4 regions of the Novosphingobium sp. BL-S-19 genome follow, and region 3 is predicted to be linked to each of the others. Evidence: riboswitches for the same ligand, from Rfam matches in the RefSeq annotation. Region 3 holds a riboswitch; each other region holds the start of a gene.
The links. A riboswitch is a leader RNA that binds a small molecule or an ion and turns the genes downstream of it on or off. The one in region 3 is predicted to bind cobalamin.
Positions count from the first base shown of each region.

Region 1: linked by a shared signal. The riboswitch ahead of ACZ1JV_RS06080 (TonB-dependent receptor plug domain-containing protein) and the one ahead of ACZ1JV_RS11450 (hypothetical protein) in region 3 are both predicted to bind cobalamin.
Region 2: linked by a shared signal. The riboswitch ahead of cobW (cobalamin biosynthesis protein CobW) and the one ahead of ACZ1JV_RS11450 (hypothetical protein) in region 3 are both predicted to bind cobalamin.
Region 4: linked by a shared signal. The riboswitch ahead of ACZ1JV_RS06225 (TonB-dependent receptor) and the one ahead of ACZ1JV_RS11450 (hypothetical protein) in region 3 are both predicted to bind cobalamin.

Region 1 is NZ_CM145497.1:1,417,808-1,425,048, reverse strand. It holds gene ACZ1JV_RS06090 (helix-turn-helix domain-containing protein) at 52-933, shown strand; gene ACZ1JV_RS06085 (hypothetical protein) at 1,020-1,910, opposite strand; cobalamin riboswitch at 2,251-2,496, shown strand; gene ACZ1JV_RS06080 (TonB-dependent receptor plug domain-containing protein) at 2,683-4,689, shown strand; gene ACZ1JV_RS06075 (PepSY domain-containing protein) at 4,694-6,238, shown strand; gene ACZ1JV_RS06070 (prolyl oligopeptidase family serine peptidase) at 6,439-7,241, opposite strand, start outside.
Region 2 is NZ_CM145497.1:867,215-874,455, reverse strand. It holds gene ACZ1JV_RS03830 (marine proteobacterial sortase target protein) at 1-1,284, opposite strand, end outside; gene ACZ1JV_RS03825 (helix-turn-helix domain-containing protein) at 1,446-2,225, shown strand; gene ACZ1JV_RS03820 (DUF3325 domain-containing protein) at 2,245-2,514, opposite strand; gene ACZ1JV_RS03815 (PepSY-associated TM helix domain-containing protein) at 2,511-4,061, opposite strand; gene ACZ1JV_RS03810 (hypothetical protein) at 4,058-4,369, opposite strand; cobalamin riboswitch at 4,709-4,954, shown strand; gene cobW (cobalamin biosynthesis protein CobW) at 5,154-6,203, shown strand; gene cobN (cobaltochelatase subunit CobN) at 6,203-7,241, shown strand, end outside.
Region 3 is NZ_CM145498.1:644,913-652,153, forward strand. It holds gene nagE (N-acetylglucosamine-specific PTS transporter subunit IIBC) at 1-1,162, shown strand, start outside; gene ACZ1JV_RS11440 (tetratricopeptide repeat-containing sulfotransferase family protein) at 1,102-2,847, opposite strand; gene ACZ1JV_RS11445 (cobyrinate a,c-diamide synthase) at 2,880-4,196, opposite strand; gene ACZ1JV_RS11450 (hypothetical protein) at 4,193-4,780, opposite strand; cobalamin riboswitch at 4,980-5,189, opposite strand; cobalamin riboswitch at 5,247-5,455, shown strand; gene ACZ1JV_RS11455 (TonB-dependent receptor plug domain-containing protein) at 5,644-7,241, shown strand, end outside.
Region 4 is NZ_CM145497.1:1,454,631-1,461,871, reverse strand. It holds gene ACZ1JV_RS06240 (phosphatase PAP2 family protein) at 1-1,016, shown strand, start outside; gene ACZ1JV_RS06235 (prolyl oligopeptidase family serine peptidase) at 1,208-3,229, shown strand; gene ACZ1JV_RS06230 (IS256 family transposase) at 3,295-4,497, opposite strand; cobalamin riboswitch at 4,935-5,178, shown strand; gene ACZ1JV_RS06225 (TonB-dependent receptor) at 5,354-7,241, shown strand, end outside.

The DNA of each region.
Region 1 (7,241 bases), on a different replicon from region 3:
AGGCGGAGATTTGGCCAAATTGCGACGCAGTATTGGACGGGATCGGAGAGCATGGACGCAGCGAGCGAGAGACGGGGACGATCAAGGGCGGGGGCCGACCTCAGCTTTTCCTCGGCCGAAGTCACTATCGTCCATGGCAGCTTGTCGAGCGGAGGTGCGACGATGCTGGCAAGCGATCATGCGCTGCTCGACCTCTGCGTTACCCCACGCCCCGCCAATGCGCGCGGGGCCTTCGCGCCTGAAGGATCGGAGAGGCACCGTTTCGAAAAGTTGGGCGATATCGTTTTCGTGCCGCCCGGCCATCCGCTTCAACTGCGATGGGACGGAGCGGAAGCGCAGCATTCGATCCGCTGCGAACTCCGCGGACGGCTGGCGCGGCACCGGTTCGGGGAGCGCATGGAATGGACTGCTCCCCGCCTCACCGCGGCGCTGGACATCGCCAGCCAGACCGTGCGCCTGCTGCTGCGCCGCCTTGCCCAAGAAGCGCGCACACCGCGCCGGGATTCCAAACTGCTGGTCGGCTCGATCGCCACCCAACTGACCGTCGAACTGTGCCGCTATTTCGAGGAAATCGCCGAAGAAACCGCGCACGGCGGCCTGGCTCCCTGGCGCCTGCGCGTGATCGATGAACGGCTGGAGCGCGATGCCATGCCGCCTTCGCTGGACGAACTCGCCGCACTGTGCAGCGTCTCCGTCCGCCAGCTTACACGCGGCTTTCTGGGCAGCCGGGGCTGCACCGTGGGGCAATATGTCCATCACCACCGGCTGGAAACGGTGAAGCGCCTGCTCGCCACGCAGGAAAGCATCAAGCAAGTGGCCGATGCCGTGGGCTTCGCCTCGACCTCCAGCCTGGCCCATGCCTTCCGCCGCGCCACCGGCCTGACACCGCGCCAGTACCAGCAGCGCATCTGGCGTTCGAAAGAACACGGCTGAAACCGTGGCGGCTTTGCGCTGCCGGAGCTAAGGGACGCCAAATAGAAACCGACCTCAGACGTCGTTGCGATGTCGCCGAAGCGATCCTATCGCGAACGCAAGAATTCAGGGGTGGCAAAGAAAATCGCTGACATGAAATACGACGGTACGGGTTGCTCATGCTCGTCAAGGGCCGGCGAATAGCGGGCGTTTTTCATTATGATATCACATGCATTGACTTCGAAATCGGGCACGCCATCGGTCGGGAATGTTTTGCATTCGGTCGGCGCACCGGTTGCGTCGACCATTACACGTAGGTGTAGACGGGCAAATCCTCCCAGGCTTCTGACTGCTTGTGGCGGGTCGTCGGCCGCGACTAATGCATTCACGGCGCGGGCGTTCAGCGCCTTCACTGGACGGGACAGTTTCGCTTGCACATCCGGGTTCAAGCCCCAGCTTTCGACCAGTTCGTCCGTGCAATGACGCACCGCGTTCATAACCGGCGCAATCGGCCCTGTATCCAGGACCAGTTTCTGTTTGGCGGCGCTGATGCTGAACCGGCTGATACTACCTTCCAACGCCGCGTCTGGGTAGGCACGATCCGCCTTCTCAAGCGCAGGCTGGTCGACTGACATATCGGTATTGAAAATGATGGCCGCGCCATGCGCCGCCAAAACACCAGAGGCGAGCGACAAGAATGGCAACGGGGCACCTGATCCATAAGCGATGAATTTGTCCTGCGCCGACTTGATCCTCGTAACCGGCGGCCCGGCGAGGGTGTAGTCAAAATTGTATCCTGGCGAGAATGTACGCATGCGCAGAAACAGATTATCCTTTGCCCCGCCGAACTGCCGCGAGAGGACGCAACTGTCCTGCGCCGGGGACAAGCTCCATGGCGATGTCGGCTTCAGAACGGATTCCGTTTTCTGCGCTGAGGCCGCGCCATGGCCGAATGCCATGGCGGCGATCAATGCGGCTGCAATATACCCTGTCTTCAAGTCGCCCCCCGGCGGAAAGAACCCCGCTTCTGACCTCGCATAACCCCAGTCCTCGCGCCAGCCTACTCAAATGGCTGAAATTGCGGGGGTGGGTGTGGAGAACGCCCTTACCCTTGCAGAAGGCGCGGAAATCTAAAAAACTGGCTCCTCGCCGCGGCGGGGAGCCAGATTGACAGGGATGTGCCCCCTTCCCGCCGTTCACGGTCGCGTGCGTGCCCTCCTGAGTCTGCCATTCATTCAGCTAAGATGATATCGTCTTCGCGAATGCCACCAGACAGTTCACTCTTGCGCCAATTACACACCCCAGCTAGCTCTGCGCCCGCCTTCCCTTAAACGGGATGGCGGACAAGATCGCGCCGGTGCCTCGAGAGAGGCTTAAAATGGGAACACGGTGAGAGGGGTTCGCCCTTCGAATCCGAGGCTGTCCCTGCAACTGTAAGCGGCGAGCGCGATGCACATCGCGCGGCAGGGCCAAGGCGCCTGTCGCAGCCACTGGGCCGGACGCTAAGACATGCGAGGCCTGGGAAGGCCGTGCATCAAGCTATGACCCGCGAGCCAGGAGACCTGCCGGCGTTCGGTCGCTCTTGCTTTGGTCCAGGGGATGGCCGGGGCACGGTGTTTCTCCGTCTGAGCGACGAACCAGCGGCAGGGGCCGCACGGTGCGCTGAGCGGTCGTCCCTTTATCATGGGCGCCCGGCCGGACGGCGCGCCGGCCGTTCGCGAACGGCAGTCCCCTGCTTCGGATCGCATGGCGCTCGACAGGGGGATTAAAATGAAGTTCGCATCCGTTTCGCACACGGCGCTTGCCGTGGCGCTTGGCCTTGTCTGGAACACGCCAGCCCTTGCCGAGGAAGCCGGTGAGGATCAGGCCATCGTCGTGACTGGCCAAAGCCTTGAGGAAACTCTGCCGCAGGAGCTTTCCCGGTACGGTAACGACGTTGTCACCGTCAGCGGAAAGCAGATCAAGGACAGCGGCGCGGTGGACGTGGTCAAGGCGCTGGAATCGGTGCCCGGCCTTTACATTCGCGGTCGCAACGGTCCGTTCACTTATGTCGACGTTTCGCTTCAGGGCTCGCGTACGCAGGACGTTCTCTGGACGATGGACGGCATTCGCCTGAACAACCGCCTCTACGGCGGCACTTCGCCCAACGATACACTGCCCGCCAGCATGATCGAGCGGATCGAAGTGCTGCGCGGCGGAGAGAGCCTGTTCTACGGCACGCAGGCCTCAGCGGGCGTCATCAACGTGGTGACGCGCAGTTTCACCGACGATTTCAATGGCCAGGCCAATGCCTCGGTGGACTCGTGGGGCGGGACCAGCGTGGACGGCTATCTCCGCGGCGCGGTGGGCGGGCATCGCTTCGTGGCCTATGCCTCGCACAACCAGTCCGAAGGTTACATGCCTTACAGCGCGTACCAGCCCAGCCTGACCGATCGCCGCCTGGGCTACGATCTCTGGTCGGCGGGCCTGAAATATCAGTATGACCTTGCTCCCGATCTGGCGTTCAATGCCCAGTACCAGCACACCGAGGCGAAGCTGGACAACCTTTCGCCCACGCGCATCCGGGAAAGCCGGAACGACCGAAACGAGGAAATCGCCAGCGTCCGGCTCGACTACACCGGCAGCGATACGGTGCAGTTCTTCCTCAAGGGCTATTTCCACGACTGGAAGACCGCCTACGTCCAGATCCGCAATTCGCTTCCCGATCTTCAGCCGCAGGTGATCTACCCTGCCGGCACGTTCTGGGGCTATCGCGATTGGGGTGGCAGCGCGGTGGTGAAGTTGCACCTCCACCCCGGCCTTGAATACCTGCTGGGCTACGACTTCCAGAACTTCTCCGGCCGCGATGACGTGCTGCTGATCGCGCCGACCAGCGAGCAGGTCCACGCGGGCATCTTCCAGGTCCGCACTACCGACGAGATTTCATCGAAGGGCCGGCTCGCCGCGGGTCTGCGCTACAACCGTACGGACGGCGCGAAGAAGACGATCTGGAACGTCTCGGGTCGCTATGATTTTGCCGATGCCCTCTATGTGGAAGCGAACGGCGGCACCTCCTTCGTGCTGCCCGATGCCTCGCAGCTTTACGGCAATGATCCCTGCTGCGAGATCGGCAATCCCAACCTCGAACCGGAACAGAGCCTCAATCTCAATGCCTCAGCAGGGGGCACGGTGCCGGTGGGTGCGGTCTCGCTGGGCTGGAAAGCGACCTACTTCAACCGTCGCATCACCAACATGATCGATACTGTCTACGACGATCCCGCCTACCCGAACGGCACTTACGCCAATCTTGACGGCAAGGTCCGCTCGCAAGGCGGCGAGCTTGAACTCATGGCGCAGATGGCCGGGGGCTGGAGCCTCAACGCCAGCTATACTTACGCCCGCGTGCGCGAGAGGGGATCGTCGACCCAGCTCGATCGCAATCCCAAGCAATACGCCAAGGGCACGCTGTCCTATGCGCCCGAGAACCAGCCATTCGGCGCCAATCTCTCGGTCAACTGGATCGGCGATGTCTGGTCCACCGCATCCGGCTTTGGCCGCCGGAACTATGGCAACTATGCACTGGTCGATGCCGGAGCCTATCTCTACCTGGACGGTGCAGCGCGGCGGAACCGCTTTGGCGTCAATGTCGATAACCTGTTCAACAAGGAATACGCGACGCGCGGCTATCAATCGGCCGTGACCGACCAAGGCGCGCTCGACGGCAGCAATAGCCGCTTCCTTTACTTCAACCGGGGCGTGCCGCGCACGCTGCGGATGAGCTACGGCCTGAGCTTCTGAGGCGATGACGACCCTTCAGCCTCGGGCAGTCCGTTCGCGCAGCCTGCTGCCGCGCCCGATCCTTGTGCTTCATCGTTGGCTTGGCGTCTTCGCCGGACTGTTGATGACGATCTGGTGCCTTTCGGGCTTCGTGATGATCTACGTGGACTATCCGAGGCTGGAACCTTCCACGCAGGTAAAGGGGCTTGCGCCCCTGCACCTGCCGGAACCGGTGGCATTCGAGGCAGTCGATATTGCACCGGACACGCCGATCGCCTCCGCCCGCATGGAGATGATGGCGGGCCGCGCAATCTTGCGGGTAATTCCCGCAGACGCCGCCGATCGGCCGATCCCGCAGATGCGGACGATCCCCGCTGCTTTCGACCTTGCCAGCGGCAAGCCGCTCGCCCTGCCAGGCACGCCCGATATCGGCCAAATTGCCGGCGATTTCGCCGCGGGACACGGCATTGCCGGCAGCGCTGCAACGCCGGTCGAAACCGATATCGACCAGTGGACGGTCCAGACCTACAAACGCAACGCGCCCCTCTTCCGCGCGGATTTTGCCGATCCGGCCGGGACCGAGATCTACATCTCCGGCAAATCGGGCGAGGTCGTACAGGAAACCACTCGTTTTCAGCGCTTCTGGGGCTGGCTGGGCGCGGTGCCGCACTGGCTCTACCCCACCATCCTGCGGCAGGACGGCGCGCTGTGGAGCCAGGTCGTGATCTGGACTTCACTGGCCGGCTGCTTCCTCACCGCGACCGGCATCTGGGCGGGCATTGCCCGCGTGCGCCGCAAGCGCGATGGCAATATCGGTTCGCCCTACAAGGGGCTGTGGTGGTGGCACCATGTCTTCGGCCTGTTCTTCGGCCTGCTGACGCTGACATGGGTGGCGAGCGGGCTGTTCTCGATGAACCCCTGGGGTTTCCTCGATAGCATGGCTGGTCTGGCGGAGCGTGAGAGACTGGCGGGACCAATGCATTGGCGCGATGTGTGGCAGGCATTTTCGGCCATTCACGATCTTCCATCCGGCGCCGTGCGAGTGGAAACCGCGCCACTCGGCGGACGGACATTCCTGCTGGTATCGCGGCATGAGGGTGCCCGAGTACGGCTCGATGCCACCGGGAATTCTTCGCCGCTGACCGAACCGGAATTGCGCGCCGCGCTGACCGGGCCGATGGCCGCAGCCTCACTCGATTTGATGCGAGAGGAAGACGCCTACTATTACCGCCACCGCTTCGCCGCGCCATTGCCGATCTGGCGCGCGGTACTGGCGGATGCCGAAAAGACGCGGCTCTACATCGACCCGGCCAGCGGGCAGATCGTCCGCGCGTTCGATCGCAATGGTCGCGGTTTCCGCTGGCTGCAGGATGGCCTGCACAGTCTCGATTTCCCGGTGCTGCGCAAGCGCCCCTGGTGGGACTTCGTGGTGCTGCCGTTGCTCGCAGCCGTCACGCTGGTCTGCGCTACGGGAACGTGGATGGCGTGGAACAAGGTTCGCCGCGATTTACGACGTCTTTGGCGGCGGTGGCGCCGGCGCAGACCGCTCATTCGCTCCTATAGCGGCTGAGCGAGAATGGCCTTCAGTGATTTGGCCAATTGCAGGAAGACACCGGCTTTCCGCCCAGCCGATCTCGGGTACCACCTTGAGAGCGACGCCCGCTCCGCAAATCGAGCGACGCCGGCGTCGTGCCTTCCGGGGCGCTATGTAGCAACTGGCAGCCCGCCAGCCTTGTGACGGCCGGCGCCGTCACAAGGCGACCGTGCCGATCACTTCCCTGTATGTTGAGTGGCAACCGCCTCTTTAGGCTTGACGTAACGGTCGAGCCAATCGGTCATCTGCCACAAGGTCTCCTGCGTGGATTCCATTGCGCGATAACCGTGCGGCTCGTTGGGGAGCACGACGTAGCGGACGATTGCGCCATTGCCCTTCAAGGCGGCGTACATGCGTTCGGACTGGATCGGGAACGTGCCCGAATTGTCGTCCGCACCGCCATGGATCAGCAGGATCGGCGCTTTGATCCGGTCTGCGAAGGTGAAGGGGCTCATTTCGGTGTAAGTCTGCGTCGCCTGCCAGTAAGTGCGCTGCTCAGCCTGGAAACCGAACGGCGTCAGCGTGCGGTTGTATGCCCCCGAACGTGCGATGCCGGCACGGAACAGGTCCGTATGGGCCAGCAGATTGGCCGTCATGAAGGCGCCATAGCTGTGCCCGCCCACGGCCATACGACTGCGATCGCCCACGCCCGTGGCGACGACCGCGTCGACTGCCGCCTGTGCGTCTTCCTGCAATTGCTTGACGTAAGTGTCGTTCGGTTCGGCCCCGTTCTCACCGATGATCGGCATCGCCGGATCGTCGAGCACGGCATAGCCCTGCGTCAGCAGGAACAAGTGGCTGATCCCACGCGGACGCACGAAGCGGTTACCTTCGTCGACCGTCTGGCCAGCCACCTTGGGGTCCGTGAATTCAGCCGGGTAGGCCCAGAGCAGTGTAGGCAGCGGGCCATCGCGCTTCGCGTCGTAACCGGCAGGCGTATACAGCGTGCCCGAAAGCGGCAGGCCATCGGCCCGCTTGT
Region 2 (7,241 bases), on a different replicon from region 3:
GATCTGGCGCAGCGCGTCCGCCTCTCCCCCCGTTCCAGCGTCCTCCAGCGCCGCCTTCAGCGCCGGCAGCATCTCGGTGCCGCCTTGCGCCTCCAGCGATCCGGCGAAGCGCTTCGCCAGCGCCACCTGATCGGGCGTGGCGGCCACGCTGTGTTCGAACAGGCGCGTCATCGTGTCGTCGAAGCGGATCACGTTGAAGTGGTCCTGCGGGCGCAAGGTGCCCAGCGCGTGGATCAGGCTGGCCTTCGCCTCATCCATCGAATCCCCGCCCATCGATCCGCTGTTGTCGATCACGAAGACCATCTCGCGCGGCGGCGGCGGCAGGTTGGAGAGGTCGGCCGGCGGCGTGACCGAGGCCATCACGTAATCGCCCTTTTCGGTGTGCTGGGCGAAGAGGCCCAGCGTCGGGTCGGCAGAGGCCGAGCGCCAGTCGAGCACGAAATCACGGTCGGCCGGCACGCTGGCATCGGCAAGATTGATCGTGCGATTATCGAGCGGACCGGTGATGCTGACCTTGTGGTAGCGGCTGATGAGGTTGGCCACTTCAAAACCGGGCGCAAGGTGGACCGAGATCGTCGTGGGATTGAGAGCAGTTCCAACCTTCGGATCCAGCACCGGCGCGGCCGTCACGGCATTGGCGTCGGCCACGGCCGCCTCCGAACCCAGCGTATGCGGCGGCGTATAGCGCGGCCCCACCACCAGCGGCAGGCGCAGCGAGAACGTGCCGTTCGCCTGCGAAACCGGGGCCTGATACTCGATGGAGATCAGCACCGTCTCGCCCGGGCCGACATTGGCGACCATGGTGGTGAACATGTTGGGCCGCTGCTGTTCGACCAGCCCTGCTTTGCGGCCGCTGGCCTTGGCCGCCTCGTAGGTCTCGCGCGCCTTTTCGCGCGGCTGGATGTGGCCGACGATCACGCGCTGGCCCACCACCATCTTCAGCGAATCCACCGCACCATCCTGCGGCAGCGGATAGAGGTACTGCGCCTCCATCCACTTGTCGGAGGTGTTGCGGAAGGCCTGCGTCACCCGCACGCGGGCGACCTGCCCGGTCACCGTCACATCCATGTCGGTGCCCAGCCGCACGGCCGGAAGGCTATTGGCGACGCCCTGCCCGGTCAGCATCAGCGTGCCTGCCGGCGGGCCATCGTCGGATGCGGCGGCATCGTCCGCATCGTCGGCGGCAACGGCGGCAGTGGTGTGAACGGCCAGCGCCACCGGGGCCGCCAGCGCGAGCATGGCGGCAGGGATCAGGGCGCGGCGGAAAGAGAGGAAGTGCGGCATGGAGAGGCTCCTTCGATAATCCGGAGCCCTCCCTCTATGCGCACGGCGGCCCGCACAGCCACGAGCAGTCTTGGCCAATTCCTGCCGCCGATGTGCGGGAAATACGTCAATGCGCACACGCCATTGACGGCGTGTGCGCATTTGTGCGGAAATAGGCAGCAATGACCATGACCGACCTTCCGGATTCCGCCCCGCCCTCCGCCGAAAGCGCGGAAACCGCACGCCTCGTGCGCGAAGAGATCGCACGCCGCCGCATGTCCCGGCAGGCGCTGGCGGACATGGCGCGTATCAGCCTGTCCACGCTGGAAAAGGCACTGGCGGGCAAGCGCCCCTTCACGCTGGCCACGCTGCTGCGGATCGAGGAAGCGCTGGGCGTCAGCCTGCGCCCCGATACGGCGCGGCCCGGCACCGTGCCCGCCCCGCAAGGCGGCGACGTGGCGAGCGAGGCGCTGGGCGCCTACGCACACTCAGCGGTGGCGTGGCTGGAAGGCCGCTACCTGACGCTACGCCCCAGCTTCGGCACGCCGGGCAGCCTGTTCGCCTATCTCATCACGATCCGCTGGGATGCGACCGGTGCTTGTCTGGCCTATGCCGAATCCGGCCGTTCGGATGGGCGTTTCGAACAGAGCGGCCACGTGTCGCTGCCCAACCTTTCCGGGCACATCTATCTCGTCACCAACGAACAGGGGCAGTACCGGCTTGCCATCCTTTCACGCCCGACGATCGACGGCGGGATGTTCGGCATCCTGACGACGCTGGAGGTCGGCAAAGGATCGCAGCTGGTCCCCGCGGCCACCCCGCTCGCCCTGCGCAAGCTGGCAGCGGGCGAGGATCCGATGCTGGGTCTGGTGACGCCGGACATGCCCGATTTCGCGGCTTATCGCGCGATGCTGGGCCGCGCAGTGGAGGAGGATTTCGCGCGCCTGCACGCGCTCTGCTGATCGAACCGGCGGCGGGCGATCAGCCCTTGCGCCAGTGCAGCAGCGCGATGGTCAACCAGGCGCCCACCGACAAGTGGGCACACCAGGCGACCGCGCCATAGCCGCCGCCGAACGCCATGGCGTCCACCCCGAAAGCCAGCGCCAGCAAGGCATATCCGGCAACCCGGATCGCATGGGCCTGACTCTTGGCCAGGGTGCGCCCGGCAAGGTCCCGCTGATGGCGGGACATCGACAGCGCCAGTGCGACGAAACCGCCAAGCGCCAACAGGATCGCAAGAATGTGGGTCATGCCCGCACCGCCCGGTCTCGCCCTGTCGCACCGTCGGTGCCCGCCTTGCGCGACCGCGCGGAAAGCTTTGCAGCGCCCAGCGCGAACAGGGCTGCCAGAGCCAGCATCACCAGATCGAACGAGATGAACAGCCAGTCGCCGCGCACAATGCTGATCGGCAGACCGCGGCTGGTGGTGAAGGCATTGACGACCGGCACGGCAGCATAGAGCACCGCCGCAAGCGTCAGCCCTTCAACCCAGGCACGCGCGGCAGGCCGCACCAATGCCCAAAGCAGGACCCCCAGCCAGACGGCGAACAACGTGTGGATTTCCCAATCCGGCCGATCCGCCAGGCCGCTGGGTATCAGCCGATTGGCCAGGAAATAGGCGGGAATCCCCGCGCCCAAACCGGCCACGACGGCGATATTGAGCCGTTCGACGAGCCGGAAACCAAAGTGCGGTCGCTGCGGATCGGGCAGCCGCTGGCGGCGCTTGACCGTCCATAGCACCAATCCGGTGCCCACCATCGCCGTGCCCGCCAGCCCGCTGAGGAAATAGAGCCATCGCAGGCCCATTTGCGCGAAACGCCCAGTGTGCAGGCCGATCATCACGCTTTCGGTCTCAAGCGCCGCGCCCTTGGGCAGGCTGCCGTTGAGTACGCGGCCGGTGGCCCCTTCGAAGGTCAGCACTTCGCCGCGCGATCCCATGGCCTCTCCCGGTCCGCGCGTCACCGCCACGGTCGCTTTCGCGTCACCGGGATTGTCGATCCGCACGTAGCCGACCTGGCGGCCACCCCACTGCGCGGAAGCGGCCCGCATCAGCGGCCCGATATCGACGAGCGGAGCCTTGGTGCCGCTACGCTCGGGCGCGGCGGCCTCTCCGAAGACTTGCGCCTGAAAGGTATCAGGCGATGCGTAGTTCGCCAGAATCCCCCAGGGCACGTACATCGTCATCAGCGTGACCAGCCCGGTGAAGGTGATCATCAGATGAAAGGGCAGCGCCAGCACGGCTGTCACATTGTGCGCGTCCAGCCAGGATCGCTGCCCCTTGCCGAAGCGCAGCATGAAGAAATCGGCAAAGATCTTCTTGTGCGTGATCACGCCGGAAAGGATCGCCGCCAGCATGAACATCGCCGCGATGCCGACCAGATAACGCGCCCAGAGCACCGGCATGTAGTGCAGGTCGAAATGGAAGCGATAGAGGAAATAGCCGCCGCGCGTCTCGCGCGCGGTAACCTCGTCACCGTTCTGATCGACCACGGCTTCGGTCTGCGCGGCGGCGCCGGTGCCGGGATACCAGAACAACTGCGTGGTCGCGCTGCGGCCGTTGGGCAGTGACAGATACCAGAAGCCGGCGTCGGGCGCCTTGCGCTCCAGATAGCGGATCGCCCCTTGCGCCGATTTGACGGGATCGGCATCGCCCACAACCTCTGGCTGCATCCAGCGCGTGATCTCGTCCTGGAAATAGGCAGAGGTGCCCGTGGCGAACATCGCGAACAGCAACCAGCCGAGCACGAGGCCGGACCAGGTGTGCACCAGCGCCATCGATTGCCGCAGGCTATCCTTCACAGCCGGCCCCCCGCTTGCAGGGAAAACCATAGCCAAATGGCCATGACGCCGCCCGAAACGGCCATCCACAGCCACACGCGCGCGATCGAGCGCATGCCGAACGCGATCAGCGCCACTGTGGCGAAGATGGCGAACGACAGCAGAGTACCCGCCACGCTCGCCTCCGCCGGCGCGACACCCATGCCATACGCCAGCCCGCGCGCGATGCAGGCCGTGGCCAGCGAAGACAGCGCATAGTTGGCCGGTATCGCCGCCAGCAGCCGGGCTGCTAGGTTCGTCCTGGTAATGCCGGTTGCAGAGGAAGCCATGGCGCCTGTCCTGCCTGTTACCGAGCGACGCGCGCCAAGCGCAGCACCGCCGCAAAATCAGCCGGACTCGGGCCGAATGGTTTGCCGGATGAAGTCGTTGTTTTCACGCTTAGACCACCTTCCGACATGCTATTGCGAGCCATTCGCACAAATTCGGCTGCTAGGCGTTGGCGGTGGTCGAGTCAATCGCCCGAAGCTTAAAACTGACGTGGAATAGCCATGCATCGCCGGAACGCCGGTGCGGAATGACGCCGCAGCCGAATGCGCCGTCCGGATGCAGGCTTGCGGGCCATGGTTACGAAGGCTAGGAGCCTGCCTGTCTGCCACCGCTCCAACGGCGGCGGGCAAGATCGCGCCGGTGCCCCGCAAGGGGCTTAATACGGGAACACGGTAAGAGCGGCCCGCCCGCTCGATTCCGGGGCTGTCCCTGCAACTGTAAGCGGTGAGCGCGATGCACATTCGCGGCGGGACGACGATTTCCGCCGCAGCCACTGGGTCGGACGCTAAATCATGCGGGGCCTGGGAAGGCCGTGCATCGCGTGATGACCCGCGAGCCAGGAGACCTGCCGGCGCGATGTCGCTCTTGCCGTGGCCCAGGGAATGGCCAAGGCACGGTAACTCTTCCGTCTGAGCGACGTGATGCATGCGGCCGGGGCCGCAACGGCATGCCACGTCGGGCGCGCGCGCCTGTCCGTCGTCGCAGGCCAGGCGTCGCGTTTCGGCCATCCGGACGCGGCGAGACGCTCCGCCCGTTTCCGAGTTACCGGCGCGCGGGAGAAGACCGTTGAGCAAAGTTCCCACCACCGTCATCACCGGCTTCCTTGGCGCCGGCAAGACCACGCTGATCCGCCACCTGCTGCAGAACGCCAAGGGCCGCCGCCTCGCCCTCATCATCAACGAGTTCGGCGATGTCGGCGTCGACGGCGAACTGGTGAAGGGCTGCAACGACGAAGCCTGCCCGGAAGACGATATCGTCGAACTGGCCAACGGCTGCATCTGCTGCACCGTCGCCGACGATTTCCTGCCGACCATGCAGAAGCTGCTCGACCGCGAGAACAAGCCCGATCACATCATCATCGAAACCAGCGGCCTTGCCCTGCCCAAGCCGTTGGTGAAGGCCTTCCAGTGGCCCGACATCCGCACCCGCGCCACGGTTGACGGCGTGGTCGCGCTGATCGACGCCGATGCCGTCGCGGCCGGCCGCTTTGCCACCGACGAGGCGGCACTGGCAGCGGCCCGCGCGGCGGATCCGATGCTGGACCACGAAAGCCCGCTGGAAGAACTGTTCGAGGAACAGCTGGGCTGCGCCGACATGGTGGTACTCAACAAGACCGACCTCGTCGACGCCGATGCGCTCGCCCATGTCGAGACGCTGGTGCTGGCCGAAACGCGCCCCGGCGTGAAGATCGTGCGCGCCGATCACGGCGCCGTCGACATCGCGGCGCTGCTGGGCATCACCGCCGCGGCCGAGGACGATCTCGATTCCCGCCCCTCGCACATCGACGGGCTGGACGAGGATCACGACCATGACGACTTCGATAGTTTCGTCGTCTCTGGTGGCGATGTGGTCGATCTCGACGCGCTTCTCGCCCGTTTGAACGACCTTATCGCAGAGCACGACATTCTGCGCGTGAAGGGCATGGTCGCCGTCGGCGGCAAGCCCAGCCGCCTTGTCGTGCAGGCCGTCGGCCCGCGCATCCAGCACTTCTACGACCGCGCCTGGCTGCCGCAGGAAGCGCGCCGCACGCAGCTGGTCGTCATCGGTCAGAAGGGGCTGGACCGCGCTGCCATCGAGGCGGGGCTGGCGGACGTTCTCGACGTCGTGAACGCCTGATGCACCTGCTGTCCGCCACGCCGGGGACGATCTCCAACGGCGAGGAGGCGATCGACCTCGACCAGTCTCCCGGCGACATGGTGATCCTCACCGTGGCGGACAGCGAACTCGCCTGCTTCGCGGGCGCGGCGGCGCGCATGCCCGAAGGCGCACCCAGCATTCGCCTCGCCAACCTGCTGCAACTGCGCCACCCCTATTCGATCGACCTCTATGTCGAAAAGGTGATCGCCAAGGCCAAATTCGTCTGCGTGATCCTGCTCGGCGGCAAGAGCTACTGGGGCTACGGCATCGACGAAATCGCCCGCGTCGCGCGCGAGAACGGCATTGCCTTCGCCGCCATTGCCGACGGGCGGGAGGCCGATCCCGCACTCGACCGCGCCTCCACCCTGCCCGCCGAACTGCGCGAGCGGATGCGTGACTATCTGCGGCAGGGCGGCACGGCCAATGCGCTGTCGTTCCTGCGCACCGCCGCCCGGACCATCGGCCATGACGCGGGCGAGCCGGACGATCCGGTGCCGGTGGCCGACGCCGGGCTCTATCTTGCGGGCACCGAGCGCGCCGGGCTTGCCGAAGTGCAGGCAGGCTGGACCGAGGGCCGCCCGCTAGCATTGCTGGTGTTCTACCGCGCACTGATGATCGCGGGCACGCTGGACGCCGTGGACGCCATGATCGCGGCACTTCAGGAGCGCGGCTTCAACGTCGCTGCCGTCCACGTCCGCGCCTTGCGGGAGCCTTTCGCAGTAGACTGGCTGGGCGGATTGCTGGGCGAGGTCGCGCCCGATGTGATCGTCAATGCCACCAGCTTCGCCTCCTCCTCCGCAGGCGATGACCGCAGGCCGGGCATTCTGGAGAAGGCCGATTGCCCGATCCTGCAAGTCGCCTTCGCGGGCGTCGAGGAAAGCGAGTGGCAAGGCGCCGCGCGCGGCCTTGGCCCGCGCGATCTCGCCATGAATGTGGCGCTGCCCGAAGTGGACGGCCGCCTGTTCACGCGCGCCGTCGCCTTCAAGGCCGCCGAACGCTTCGACGAAGTGACCCAGT
Region 3 (7,241 bases):
GGTCAGCAACGGTGTCGTCCACGCGGGCGTGCTGGGGCTGTTCGCGTACGGCGTGCTCAACCGCCTGCTGATCGTCACCGGCCTGCACCACGTGATCAACAATGTGGCGTGGTTCATCATCGGCGACTTCCACGGCACGACCGGCGATCTCAATCGCTTCTTCGCGGGCGATCCCACCGCCGGCAGCTTCATGTCGGGCTTCTTCCCGGTGATGATGTTCGGCCTGCCCGCCGCCTGCCTTGCCATGTATCACGCGGCCAAGCCGGAGCGGCGCAAGGCCGTGGGCGGCATGTTCCTGTCGATGGCGCTCACCGCCTTCCTGACGGGCGTGACCGAGCCCATCGAGTTCACCTTCATGTTCCTGGCACCGCTGCTCTACGCGATGCACACGGTGATGACGGGCGTGGCCATGGCGCTGATGGATCTGCTGCACGTGAAGCTGGGCTTCGGCTTTTCGGCGGGCCTGCTCGACTATGTGCTGAACTATTCCAAGGCCACCAATCCGCTGCTGCTGCTGCCGATCGGTGCGGGCTATTCGCTGCTCTATTATGCCTCGTTCCGCTGGGCCATCGCGCGTTTCGACATCAAGACGCCGGGGCGCGAGGACGAGCCGGTGGGCGAGGAACTGGGCTCCATCGCCCCTGCCGAGGGCGGACGCGGCGCGGCCTTCGTGGCGGCGCTGGGCGGCGCGGGCAACCTTGCCGAGATCGGGGCCTGCACCACGCGCCTGCGCCTGCGCTTGCACGATAGCGAGGCGGTGGACGAGCCGCGCCTCAAGGCGCTTGGCGCACGCGGGCTGATCCGCCCTGCGCCGGGCGCGTTGCAAGTCGTCGTCGGTCCGATTGCCGATGATGTGGCGAGCGAAATGCGCGAGGCGGCGGGCCCGCTGCGCGCGGCGGCACCGGTCGCGACCAAGACCGACGCGGCTTCCGCCGTGAACGCTGGGCCGTGGCTGGCCGCGCTGGGCGGCAAGGGCAATGTCACGGCAGCGGGTTCGGCCTCAAGCCGTGTCTGGATCGATCTGGCGGATACGGACGCTGTCGATGAAGCCGCGCTTCGGCGCCTTGGCGCCCGCATGGTGGTGAGAGCGCCGGGCGGCGTTCAGTTGATCGTCGGGTCGCTGGCGCCGTCGCTGGCCTCGGGACTGTCCGAAGCCGCATAGCCGCCCCGCGCGATGGCGTCGGCCAGGATCGGGAGCACCGGCGCCAGTTCGCGTGCGTAGCCCTTCCACCGGCCGATCGACCTGCGGTTGAGCGGCTCCTGCACTTGCGCATAGCTGGGCGTCGGCGCGTGACGGCCCAGCGTGTGGAAGGACAGTTGCGCCGGTTCCGCATCGAGGCCCAGCCACGCCATCAGCTCGCCGGTTTCCTCTTCCTGATCGGCCACGAAGTGTTCGTAGCCGAGTTCGTGGACGGGGACCGGCAGAGTGTCGATCCAGTGACCGGTCAGCGCTTCCATCCGCGCATAGTGCAGGGCCAGATCCTCGATCCGGTAACCGCAGGCGAAGCCATGGGTGAAATCATGGCTCATGGCGGAGATCATCACGTCGCGAGGATCGCGGGAGACCACCACGACCGGCGACTGCGGGAAGGCCAGTTGCAGCAGCGGCAGGTACAGCTCGTTCAGCGGCATCTTGTCGCTAAAGAACATCGCCCCTTCGCGCAGCAGGCCGTAGCGTTCGGCACGGGCGAGGTAATGGTCGCGCAGCTGCGTTCCCAGCGTTTCGCGCTGCTCCTCCGTCACCGCGTCGGGATGGCGAGGGAAGGCGCCTGCCGTCAAGGCGGCGGCTTTCTCGGCCAGTTCGCGGCCGAATGGCAGTTCGCCGCCCGCGCGCACTTGCGAATGGCTGGCCAGCACCTGTTCGGTCAGGGTGGTGCCTGAACGCGGGAAGCCCAGCACGAAGACCGGCTGCGGCACGCCCTTGCGGCGCGGTGCCGGGGTATATTCGGCAAAGCGATCGGTGGTGAACCAGTCCTGCCATTGCCGGACCAATTCGCCCACCGCGCGGGCCGGATACGTGCGGCTGGCGGCAGCGGCCAGTGCCGCCTTGCCGGCCACGAAATCCTCCCATGCTTCCGCCCTGCGTCCCGCCCGGTCGCGCAGGCGCCCGCGCAGCAGCAGTGCCGCGCCGGACGGGGCGGTTTCGGCCTCCAGCATGGAGAGGCCCTTTTCCCAGCCATCGGTGCGCGCCAGCAAGGTGACGCGTTGCAGCGTGACGTCGGTTCCCTGCCGCAACGCCAGTACTTCGGCCCGGTCGAGCAGGGCGGCGGCACGGTCGAATCGACCGGCCTGTTCCTCCAGTTCGGCCAGCCACGCCAGCGGCGGCAGCGCCTCCGGCATGGCCCGCGCGGCGTCGGCCAGAAGCGGGGCCGCTTCGTCGAGCCGCCCCTGGCGCTGGAGATTGCGGCCCAGATTGGCGAGTAGCTGGGGGTGGCGCCCGGCCACGCCGATCGCGGATTCTAGGTGCTCGGCACCTTCCACCAGTTCCTCGCGCTCGCTCAGCAGGTTCCCCAGGCGCATATGCGCGTTGGCATTGCCGGGTTGCTCGGTCAGCGTTTCGCGCAGCGTGGTTTCGGCGTCGTGAAGCCGGCCGGTGTCATGCAGCCACTCGGCCAGATCGTCGCGCGGCCACGCCCGATCGGGGGCCAGCGCGATGGCTTCGCGCAGCAGCGCCTCGAAGCGGTCACCCATTCCGCGCGCCTTGGCACAGAGCGCCAGAACCTCCACCGCGTCCAGCGCGAGCGCGGGCTGCGCGCGCGCCGATTGGGCAAGCGTTTCGGCCCGGTCGAGATCGCCCGAGGACAGCGCGCTGCGCGCGGCGGCAATGGTCTGCGGATCGGCGGACATGCCGCAGCTTAGTGCCCTTGCGCGCGGCGGAGTCAACCGGACTTTACGGCTGGTTCCAGTGCGGTAGCGCCGAATAGCGCTGCCACGAGTTCCGGCGCGGACGCGAAGTAGAGATGCATGTAGCTGGCCGTCAGCGAACCGTGGCGAAATACCCGCTCTCCGGGCCGGCCATCGGGGGTGATGGCGCGGGCAATCGGCTCCAGCGCGGTATCGAGCGTGGAGTAGTGGAAGGTGTGTCCACGCACCGTTTGCCCGTCGATTTCCGCCTGCTGCATGCCCAGCGCGGCAAGGCGGGGCTGCATCGCCGCGCGGGCCGGCAGCAGGCCCAGCAGATGGGCGCGGCCTTGGCCGTCCTTGCCATCGTCCAGCGTTTCGCAGGCGTAGAGCATCCCCCCGCATTCGGCCAGAATCGGCCGGCCGGCGGCATGGTGCGCGCGAATCGCGGCAAGCATCGCTGCGTTCGCGGCGAGACGATGCCTGTGCAGTTCCGGATAGCCGCCGGGCAGCCAGAGCGCGTCGCAGTCCGGCAATTCGCTGTCGGCCAGCGGAGAGAAGAAGGCGATCCGTGCGCCGGCACCTTCGAGCATCGCCAGATTGGCGGGATAGATGAAGGAGAAGGCCGCATCGCGAGCGACCGCGATGGTGTGCCCGGTCAGCATTGCTGGGGAGGCATCAATGGCGCACGGCGGAAAATCCACGGGAGCCGGCAGCCATAGCGTGCTGTCCGGCAAAAGGTCCGCCGCCCGGTCCAGCCGCGCGGCGAGATCGCCCACTTCGCCGGCCTGCACGAGGCCGAGGTGCCGTTCCGGCAGCGTAATCGCGGTATCGCGTGCCATTGCGCCAAGCCAGCGCACGCCGGGGGGCACGCCCTGTTCCAGCATCTCTGCATGGCGCGGGCTGCCCACGCGATTCGCCAACACGGCGGCCACCTTCACGCCCGGACGGTAGCTGGCAAGGCCGTGGACCAGCGCACCGAAAGTCTGCGCCATGGCCGAACCGTCGATCACGGCCAGCACTGGCACGCCGAACCGGCGGGCAAGGTCTGCTGCGGAAGGATCGCCGTCGAACAGACCCATTACCCCTTCGATCAGGATCAGGTCGGCTTCTTGCGCGGCTTCGTGCAGCAGGGCGCGGCATTGCGCCTCACCCACCATGAAGAGGTCCAGTTGATGGACCGGGGCGCCGCTGGCGGCTTCGAGCACCATGGGGTCCAGAAAGTCCGGCCCGCATTTGAACAGGCGCACGCGCCGCCCTTCGCGGGCGTGGCGGCGGGCGAGGGCGGCCGTGACCAGCGTCTTGCCCTGGCCCGATGCGGGCGCGGCGACCAGGAGCGCCGGGCAGGCGGTCATCGGCTGCGCTGGAGGCGCAAGTCGGGACGCGCGCTCACCACCAGTGCCCAGAGCGCGGCGGCAACGCCGGCCCACAGCAGCGTGGCCAGCAGGTTGCCGGGGAAATAGCGGACGATGCGCGGCAGAAATCCGGCCAGCGTCGGATCGGCAAAGCGGCCGCCAAGGAAGTAGAACCCGCCGCTCGTCAGCAGGTGCGAGGTGAATGTGGCGGCGACCAGCAGCGCGGCGATCGCGGGCAGGGCGGCAAGGCGATCCCCCCAGCGGGTGGCGGCGAAACGGCCGGCGAACCACAGCACGGCGTGGCCCGGCAGCAGCATCCAGTAGGCGGGCGTGAAGCAGAAGCCCGAACCGCCCAGCACCCGGATCACCACCACGTCAATCGCGAAACCGAGCGTGAACAGCGCGGCGAAGGCGGAAATGCGGCGCACGAAGAAGCCCAGCACGAAGAAGCTGGCAAGGTCGGTATCGGGCAAATGGACCAGGTGGCTCAGCGAATGGCTGCGCGTCACCAGCATCAGTGCGGCGAGCGCGGCGAACACGTAAAGGTCAAGGCGGGCGAAGGCAGGTTTGGCGGCGGTGTTCATGGGCAATGGTCTCCCGGCAAAATGGAAGGAAGGCGCGTGCACGAAAGGTCCCGGGGCGATATCGCCGGGGCGAGTGGGTCAGCGGATCGGTGTCATTTCGTTCAGGCTCCCTTCGACACGACATGCGGCTTGTCGTCTCGCCAAGGCGGTTCCCGCGATGGAACCCCGCCCCGTCCGCCCGGTACATCCCGCCCGCGCGAAGGATCGACAGCGAAGGGCCGGTTTCCTGACTTGCCGGATCGTCGCGCCTGTCCGCCGCCTTCTCGGATGCCTATCGGCCCAATGGCATATGGCGGGGCGCATCCCCGGCTACAGTTGCGGGAGCAGTGCCGGCCTGCCGCGAACGTCGCCGCGGCCCCGGGCTTCCCGATTAAGCCCTTTCGGGCACCCCTTGCGCCGCCCCGCCTATGGCACTTTGCGCAAGGGCGCAAGCTTCGCACACTTGCCAGCCGGCTTCCCGCACGATAGTTGCCGCGCCGCGACAGGTTCCCCGCAAGGGGATCAAAAGGGAACACAGGTGTAAGACCTGGGCTGCCCCTGCAACTGTAAGCGGCGAGCCGTTCGGCCATTTCGCCATTGGGGGCCAAGCCATTGAAACCGGCGCAATTCCCGAGAAGGCGGCTGAACCGGCACCGACCCGCGAGCCAGGAGACCTGCCCGTCGCAGTCGTTCTTCGTCCGGACAGGGTGTGCCGGGTGAACGGGGGGATTTCCTCGCGCAACGACAGCCACTGCTCCGCCGGACCAGCGCCGGCGCGGGGTACGCCGTCCGAGCGCCCGGCAGCGATGCCGAGCGCGCGCCCGCGTGTTCTTCGTGCCGATGCCTTCGGCTGGAGCTTCGACGACTGTATCGAAGGAAATGCCATGAAGTACCCCATTCTCACCGCCGCCAGCCCGCTTGCGCTGGCACTCGTCTCCATCGCCGTCCCCACTGTTGCCCGGGCTGCGGATGCCGCCGATGCCGGAGCCGATGCAGGAGGAGACGGCATCGTCGTCACCGCGCTGCGCACTCCGGTGGAGGCCGACCGCGTCGCCCAGACGATCACCGTGCTTGACGATGCGCAGATCACCGCCGCCCAGCCGATCGCGGTGACCGACGTGCTACTGCGCACGCCCGGCATCAGCCTTTCGCGCAACGGCGGTTATGGCACCACCACCAGTGTGCGCATTCGCGGCGCGGACGCGGGGCAGAGCGTGATGGTGATCGACGGGATGCGCCTGTCCGACGCATCATCCACCGCCGGCGGCTACGGATTTTCCACGCTCTTCACCGATGATATCGATCGGATCGAGATTCTGCGCGGCCCGCAGTCGATCCTGTGGGGCAGCGATGCCATCGGCGGCGTCATCAATGTGACCACCCGCAAGCCGACCAAGCCGCTGGAAGGCAATTTCGCGGTGGAAGCGGGTACGCATGACACCGTATCCGCCCGCGCCGGGATCGGCGGCACGTCGGACGCGATCGACTGGCGCGTCTCTGCATCGCGCTTCACTACCGACGGCATTTCGGCGCGTGACACCGGCACAGAAGATGACGGCTTCACCCGCACTTCGGCCAGCGGCACGATGACGTTCCGCGTGGCGCCCGGCGTATCGCTGGACTTGCGGGGATACTGGTCCAACTCGCGCAATGAATTCGACGGCACTGCGGGCGATTCGCTGGCCTATGGCCGGACCGAGGAATGGTCGGGCTATGCCGGGCTGAACTTCGCGCTGCTGGACGGCAAGCTGGTCAACCGCGTGGCAGTGACGCAGACCGAGACCGACCGCGCGAACTACGATCCCACGCGCAAGATCCGCCAGATCACGTTCGACGCGCATGGCCGCGTGCGCCGTTACGAATATCAGGGTACCTACAGCTTCTCAGAGGCCGTGCAGGCCGTGTTCGGCGCCGAGCGCGAGGAGCAGCGCATGACCACCGCGTCCCCCACCAACAGCACCACGCCCTATACCCCCACGCCGTACAAGGTGGACACGAACAGCGTCTACGGCGAGCTGCGGGTGACGCCGGTGACCGGGCTGACCGTGAACGGCGGCGCACGGTACGATCACCAGTCGCGCTTCGGCGGCAACACGGTGTTCAGCGCCGGCGCGGCTTATACGCCCAACGAAGGCAAGACGGTGCTTCGTGCCAGCTACGATCAGGGGTACAAGGCGCCTTCGCTCTACCAGATGTTCAGCGACTATGGCGTGGCTAACCTCAAGCCCGAAAAGGCCAAGGGCTGGCAAGTGGGCGCCGAGCAGAGCCTGGGCGAACTGCTCCATGTCTCCGCCACCTGGTTCCAGCGCAATACCGACAATCTGATCGACTTTGCCTATTGCCCCACCAGCGGCACCTTGCCCGACATCTGCTATGTGCCGGGCACCGATACCACGCGCTTCGGCTACTACGCCAATGTCCGCAAGGCCCATGCGCAAGGTCTGGAACTGGCGGCATCGGCCAAGTGGAAGGTGCTGTTCCT
Region 4 (7,241 bases), on a different replicon from region 3:
CCAGCGAAGGTGCGGGAAAGCGGGCGACGGAAGCGCCGACGAGCCCCGCCCTCGCGGCGGCCGGAAAGCAGGGGCAGCTCGTGCGTCGCCATGTGCTGGCCGCCCTGCTGCTGGGGTTGTTCGGCCTTGCCGTGCTGATGCATCTGGCGCGGCTGCATGTCGATCCGCTTTTGCCCGACAATCTGCCGTTCTACGCCGCCGGCATCCTTGCCGTGATCCTGCGCTTCGCCCTGCCCCGCACGACATGGCGCCACGCCGCGCCAGTTGCCCATTTTAGCGAATACGCGATGTTGTTCACGGTGATTTCACTGATGGGCGCCACTGCCAGCTATCCCATAGCCGCGCTCACCCACGGCTATGCCGATGCCAGCCTACAAGGCATCGACCAGGCATTGGGCTTCGACTGGTTGGGCTGGTATCGCCTCGTCGCTGCGCATCCGATCCTCCAGGCATTGGGCACGACCGTCTATCGCAGCATTTACGTGACGCCGGCGCTGCTGCTGTGGTCGGCCGCCCGGGCAGGCGATCATGTCCGTGCCTATCGCTTCCTTGCCGGATTCTGCGTGGCCGCGGTGATTACATTGGCCGTGTTCAGCCTGATGCCCGCCGTGGGCCCTTTCTCGCATCTCTGGCACGGCCCGATCCCGTACATGCCTGAAAGCGAACTGTGGCAACAGGGACTGATTCCGGCCCTGCGCGCGCACGAAGTGCATGTCGTCGACCTGGGTCATTTGCGGGGCATCGTTTCGGCGCCCAGCTTCCATACCGCGGCAGCCGTGCTCTACATCGTGGCGGGTTGGCGCATCGCTGAACTGCGCTGGCCGATTGTCGCGCTGAATGCCGCAATGCTGCTCTCGACCCCGGTGGAAGGCACGCATTACCTGATCGACATGATCCTGGGCGCCGGGGTGGCAGCGCTCTCGCTGGGGGTGGTGCACATCTACTTTCGCGCGCTCGATCGGCGCACCGGGGGCGGGGCCGTATTTCCAACCAGATTGGCTGAAATGGCCGTGTGAGCCGCCTTGCGGATGCGGGCAGACAAGCTAGGCTGCTCGCATCTTGATAGGGGGGTACGGGGATCATGCAATCCATGAACCGGCGCGAGTGGCTTCGTGCAAGCACACTTGCCGTTACGATGTCTCTGGTCCCCGCCCGTATTTTGGCTGCGCCCGCGGCAACCGCATCCCCTCGCCCGCCGGCGGCGCGCGTGAATCCGGTGCAGGACACCTATTTTGGCGAGACGCTGACCGATCCCTATCGCTGGATGGAAAACGACAAGGATCCGGACTGGCTGCCGTTCCTCAAGGCCCAGAACGACTATACCCGCAGCGTTCTGGACGGCTTGCCGCAGCGTGCCGGGCTGTTGACAAGGATCCAGCAACTTTCGGGTGATCTCACCGTCACCGCCGAGGTCCAGCACGCCGGCGCGCGCCTGTTCTATCAACAACGCCCCGCCGGGGCAGACAACTTCAAGCTTCTCGTCCGCGAAGCCGGCAAGGTCCGGGTGCTCGTGGATCCCACGCAGATGTCCGGTGCCGGGGCCGGGCACTATTCACTGGACTGGTGGCGCGCTTCGCCTGACGGCAAACGGCTGGTCTATGGCGTTTCGGCCAATGGCAGCGAGGATTCGGCTGCCCGCATTCTGGACGTGGCAACGGGCAAGGACCTGCCGGAAACGATCCCCAACACCCAGTTCGCCACACCGCAGTGGCTGGATGACGGCAGCGGCTTCTTCTATAACCAGCTGACAGGAAAGGTCGATACGCCCGACCGCTTCCTGGACAGCCAGGCCCGTTTCCATCGCGTCGGCACCGATCCTGCCAGGGATCCGATCCTGATGAAGCGCGGGCTGGATCCGGCCATTGCCTTCGAAAATATCCAGACGCCGTTTGTCGTCACCGCCCAGGGGTCGTCGCACGCTCTGCTGGCCCTGGCGGACGTGCGCACGGAAATGCGCCTCTATGTCGCGCCGCTCGCCGATATCGTCTCAGGCAAGCCCCGCTGGCAGGAAGTCGCACGGTTCGAGGATGAAGTTACCGGCTTCGACCTTCATGGTGACGATCTGATCCTGCTGGCCAACAAGGATTATCCGCGGGGCCGCCTGTTGAAGACTTCCGCCATCGCCCCATCCCTCGCCACGGCGACGGAAGTGGTGCCGCAGGGGCCGCAAGTGATCGAGAGCATGGAGCGCGCGGCAGACGGGCTCTATCTCAAGATCATGGACGGCGGCGTCAACCGCCTTCGAAAGCTGGGAAGCGATGCGAAAGTCGCGGAAATCCCGCTGCCGTTCGACGGCACCATCGGCGGCCTGTTTGCCGGCCCGCAGCAACCGGGCCTGCTGATGACCTATGGCGGGTGGCTGACGCCGCCAGATGTATGGTCTGTCGATGCGTCGGGCAAACTGGCGAAGACAGGCATGAACCCGTCGCCGAAAATCGACGTCAGCGGCTATACCACCACCCGCGCATTCGCCACCACGCGCGACGGGACGCAAGTGCCTTATGCACTGATCTACAAGAAGAACCTGCCCCGCGATGGATCCGCTCCTGCGTTCATCCAGGCATATGGGTCCTACGGCGCCGCGGCCTACACGCCGACGTTCCTCGGCAAGATGCTGGCTCTGATCGATGCCGGTGCGGTCGTCGGCTTCGCTTATGTCCGGGGTGGCGGCGAATATGGCCGCGAATGGCACAAGGCGGGGCAACTGGCCAACAAGCCCAATACCTGGCGCGACCTGATCGATGTGTGCGAAACGCTTTGCCGGGACAAGTGGACTGCGCCCAAGCATCTGGCCATTGGCGGCCGCTCGGCCGGCGGCATCACGGTGGGCCGTGCGCTGACGGAACGGCCGGACTTGTTCGCCGCCGTGGTCGACGGCGTGGGATGGTCGAACCCGCTGCGCTACGTGGTCGAACAGAACGGCTATGGCGAGGAGCCGGAATGGGGCGCGATCAGCGATCCCAAGGGCTATCAGTACCTCAAGGCGATAGATAGCTATCAGCATGTGGTGGATGGAACGCCCTATCCGGCGGTGCTGCTGACCACCGGGGTTACCGATCCGCGCGTGGCGCCGTTCCACGTTGCCAAGATGGCCGCGCGCCTGCAGGCCGCCACCAGTTCAGGCAGGCCGATCCTGTTGCGTGTGGATTACGACGCCGGCCACGGCATCGGCTCTACCCGCAGCCAACAGGATCGCGAAGCAGCGGACAGCTATGCTTTCATCCTTTGATCGTGTCCCCAGAGGTGGTGTAGCTTTTCTGGACCACCTTGCTTTTCGGCTTCAGCCTGAGCCGATCATGAGCCAGGTACTGCCGACAGCATGACAATAGGATTGTCGCTGAGCGGGGCCATCGTTTCAAGCGTCATGTAACGTGCGCGCTGGACGGCCCATTCGTCGGACTGTTCCATGAGGATGGCTCCGACGAGACGGGTGATGGCGGCTTCGTTTGGGAAGATCCCAACGACCTCGGTCCGCCGTTTGATTTCGCCATTGAGGCGCTCGATGGGGTTTGTGCTGTGTAGTTTGGCGCGATGCTCGCGCGGGAATGTCATGTAGGCCAACACATCGGGCTCAGCGTCGTCCATCAGCGTGGCTAGCTTGGGCAGTTTGGGCCGCACTTGGTCGGCGATCGAGCGCCACTGCTGGCTCGCAGCTTCTGGGGTTTCCTGGGCGAAGGCGGTGGCGATGAACGCGGAGACCACGCGCCTGCCGCTCTTGCCGGCATGGGCGAGTGCATTGCGCATGAAGTGGACGCGGCAGCGCTGCCAGGTCGCGCACAGCAGCTTGGAGACCGCCGCCTTAATGCCTTCGTGCGCATCGGAGATGACCAGCTTGACGCCACGCAGTCCTCGGCGCGTCAGTTTGCGCAGGAAAGCGGTCCAGAACGGCTCGGCCTCGGAAGGACCGATATCCATACCTAGCACCTCGCGGCGGCCATCGCTGTTGACGCCCACCGCGACGATCACCGCCACCGAGACGATACGCCCGTTCTGCCGCACTTTCACGTAGGTGGCGTCAATCCATAGGTACGGCCAGTCGCCTTCGATTGGGCGTTCGAGGAAGGCACCGACTTTCTCGTCGAGTTCCTCGCAAAGCCGGCTGACCTGGCTTTTCGAGATCCCATCCATACCCAGCGCCTTCACCAGGTCATCTACCGAGCGGGTGGAGATGCCCTGGATATACGCTTCCTGGATCACCGCGGTCAGCGCCCGCTCGGCCATGCGACGGGGTTCGAGGAAGCCGGGGAAGTAGCTTCCCTTCCTGAGCTTGGGGATGCGCAGTTCGACCGTCCCTGCTCGCGTCTGCCAGTCGCGCTCGCGGTAGCCGTTGCGCTGGACCAGCCTCGCCGCAGATTTCTCGCCATGGCCGGCACCGGTCAGGTTGCCGACTTCCATCTCCATCAGCCGCTCGGCGGCAAACGAGATCATCTCGCGCAGAATATCTGCATCCGGGGTCTTCTCTACCAGCGAACGCAAGTGCATCATCGGATCGGTCATCGTGATTCCTTCCGTCAAGTTTGAGCTTCGCAACCCAAACCTACCCGAAAATCACGGTGACCACCTCAGCCTTCAGCTACACCACGTCCTGGGACACGATCCATCCTTTGGCAGACCACGTAGGCGCTGCAGGCCAGACTTCATAGCTATGGCGTTGCTTGCCCCTGTCGGCTTGGCCGCGTTGGAATCGCCCTACGAGGCGCAACTCGCTGCGGAAATCCAGCCACGGGGCACCGGTCAACGAGAATGTGCGGGACTGGTAGCGCCGCCAGCAGCAATTCGCCCGGAATTGCAGACCTCGCCTTAAGTGAGAGCCAAGGGCGCGGTCGTTCGCCGTCACCAACTGCCCGTTTCCACGATGAAAACGTGGAATCGTCACAGCGGCTTGCGCAATGGAGTGATGCAGGATAGCTGGCTCCATCCATCACCTTAAAGGCGATGGACAAGATCGCGCCGGTGCCTCGAAAGAGGCTTAATAGGGAACACGGTGAGGGAGCTTGTCTCTCGAATCCGGGGCTGTCCCTGCAACTGTAAGCGGTGAGCGCGATGTACATTCGCGGCGGGGCAAGGACGCCCGCCGCAGCCACTGGGCCGGACGCTAAATCATGCGGGGCCTGGGAAGGCCGTGCATCGTCGCATTGACCCGTGAGCCAGGAGACCTGCCGGCGTCTGGTCGCTCTCGCTTTGGTCCAGGGGATGGCCGAGGCCCGGTAATTTTTCCGTCTGAGCGACGAACGAGCGGTGAAGGCCGCATCGGTTCGCGTAACGGTCGCCTCGGGCGTCCGGCCGTTGACGCGCGCCGACCGTCGTTGGCGGCACGCCTTCACCCCCAGTCGCAGACGCCGGGGGAAGTTTGATGACTATTTACATGAACGTGCTGCGCGCGGGCCTTTGCGTGGGCGCCGCTCTTATCGGTGCGACAGCCCATGCCGAGGATACATCTTCGGCGGGATCGTCAGCCAGTGATTCCGGAAGCGGTGAGTCTGCCGAAATCCTTGTCTTTGGGCGCGGCGAGGCGAAGATTGGCACGGCCCATGCCGCCAGTGAGGGCAGCGTCGGCGGGTCGGACCTGCTCGTTCGGCCTCTGTTACGCGTGGCCGAACTCCTGGAAGCGGTACCGGGGATGGTGGCCGCCCAGCATTCCGGCAGCGGCAAAGCCAATCAATACTTCCTGCGTGGCTTCAACCTCGATCATGGCACCGATTTCACCACTTACATCGATGGCGTGCAGATGAACCTGCGCACGCACGGGCACGGGCAAGGCTATCTGGACCTCAACGGCCTGATCCCGGAGATCGTCGCGCGCGAGGACTTCCGCAAAGGCCCCTACAGGGCAGACGGCGGCGATTTCGCGCTGGCTGGCGCGGCCTATATGACCACGATCGACGCTTTCGATCGGCCGTGGCTTTCTATGGAAGGCGGTTCCTACAAGTCCGGCCGGCTTGCTGCCGGCGGCACGATCAAGGATCTTGGTGGCGGCGATCTCACGCTCGTCGGGCAGGCCAAGCGCTATGACGGACCCTGGGAAGAAGCCGAACACCTGCGCCATTACGCCGGCTTTGCCAAATACTCGGTTCCAGTTGGCGAAGGCACGGTTCAGGCCTCGCTCCACGCCTATCACGCGACCTGGCGGCCGACCGAACAGATCCCCGAACGCATCATCGGCTCGGATATCTGCGACGACGTATTCTGCTCGCCCGATCCTTCGGCACGGGGCCGAACGACGCGCTTCGTCGGCAATGTTGGGGTTACCCAGGCCACGTGGAGCGCGAATGTCTATGCCCAGTATTACGACTGGAACATGTATTCGAACCCGACGTACGCCGATCCCGACGGCACCAGCGCCCAGATCGACCAGTTCGACAAACGCTGGGTGACAGGGCTGACGGCCCGCAAGCAATGGCAGATCGCTGACAGTCTGGAGCTGTCGGTCGGCACCGAAAATCGCTATGACCATATCGGCAGCGTGGGCGTCAACCGCACATCGAACCGCGAATTCCTCTACTCTCTCGGCCGTTATCATGTCGAGGAACTTTCGGGCGCGCTCTACGGCGAAGCGACGTGGAAGCCGCTGGCCGGTCTTCGCCTGACAGGCGGCCTGCGCGGCGATTACTATCACTACACGGTGCGCGCGCGTGATGCCGCCGCGGCGGATCTTGGCGAAGGCAAGGGCCACGATTCCATCGTTTCGCCGAAATTTTCTGCCGCGTACGCAATCACATCGCAGTTTGAGGTCTATGCCAACTGGGGCAGAGGGTTCCACTCCAACGACGTGCGCGGTGCAGTCAATGTCGATACGCCGGTGCCCGTGCTGGTGCGCGGCACCGGCAAGGAACTCGGCGGGCGCTTCCAGGCGGGGACGTTCTCGCTGACGGGAACCTACTGGTGGCTCGACGTTGCCAGCGAATTGCGCTTCGTGGGCGATTCCAACGCGGTGGAACCCACCGGCGCCAGCAAGCGGCACGGTTATGAAGTGGTTGCGTTCTGGCGGCCGCTGCCGTGGTTGGCGCTGGACGGCAACTATACCTGGAACCATTCGCGCTATGACAATGGCGACCGGATCCCCAATGCCTTCGAGAATGCCGCCTCAGCCGGGGCAGCCATCGTGCTGGACCCGTGGGAAGCCAGCATACGCGTCCGCCATCTTGGCCCCTACCCGCTGGTGGAGGACAACAGCGTGCGGGACAAAGGCAGCACGGTCTTCAACGCGCGCGCCGCGTGGAAGGGCGCCAAGATCGAAATCT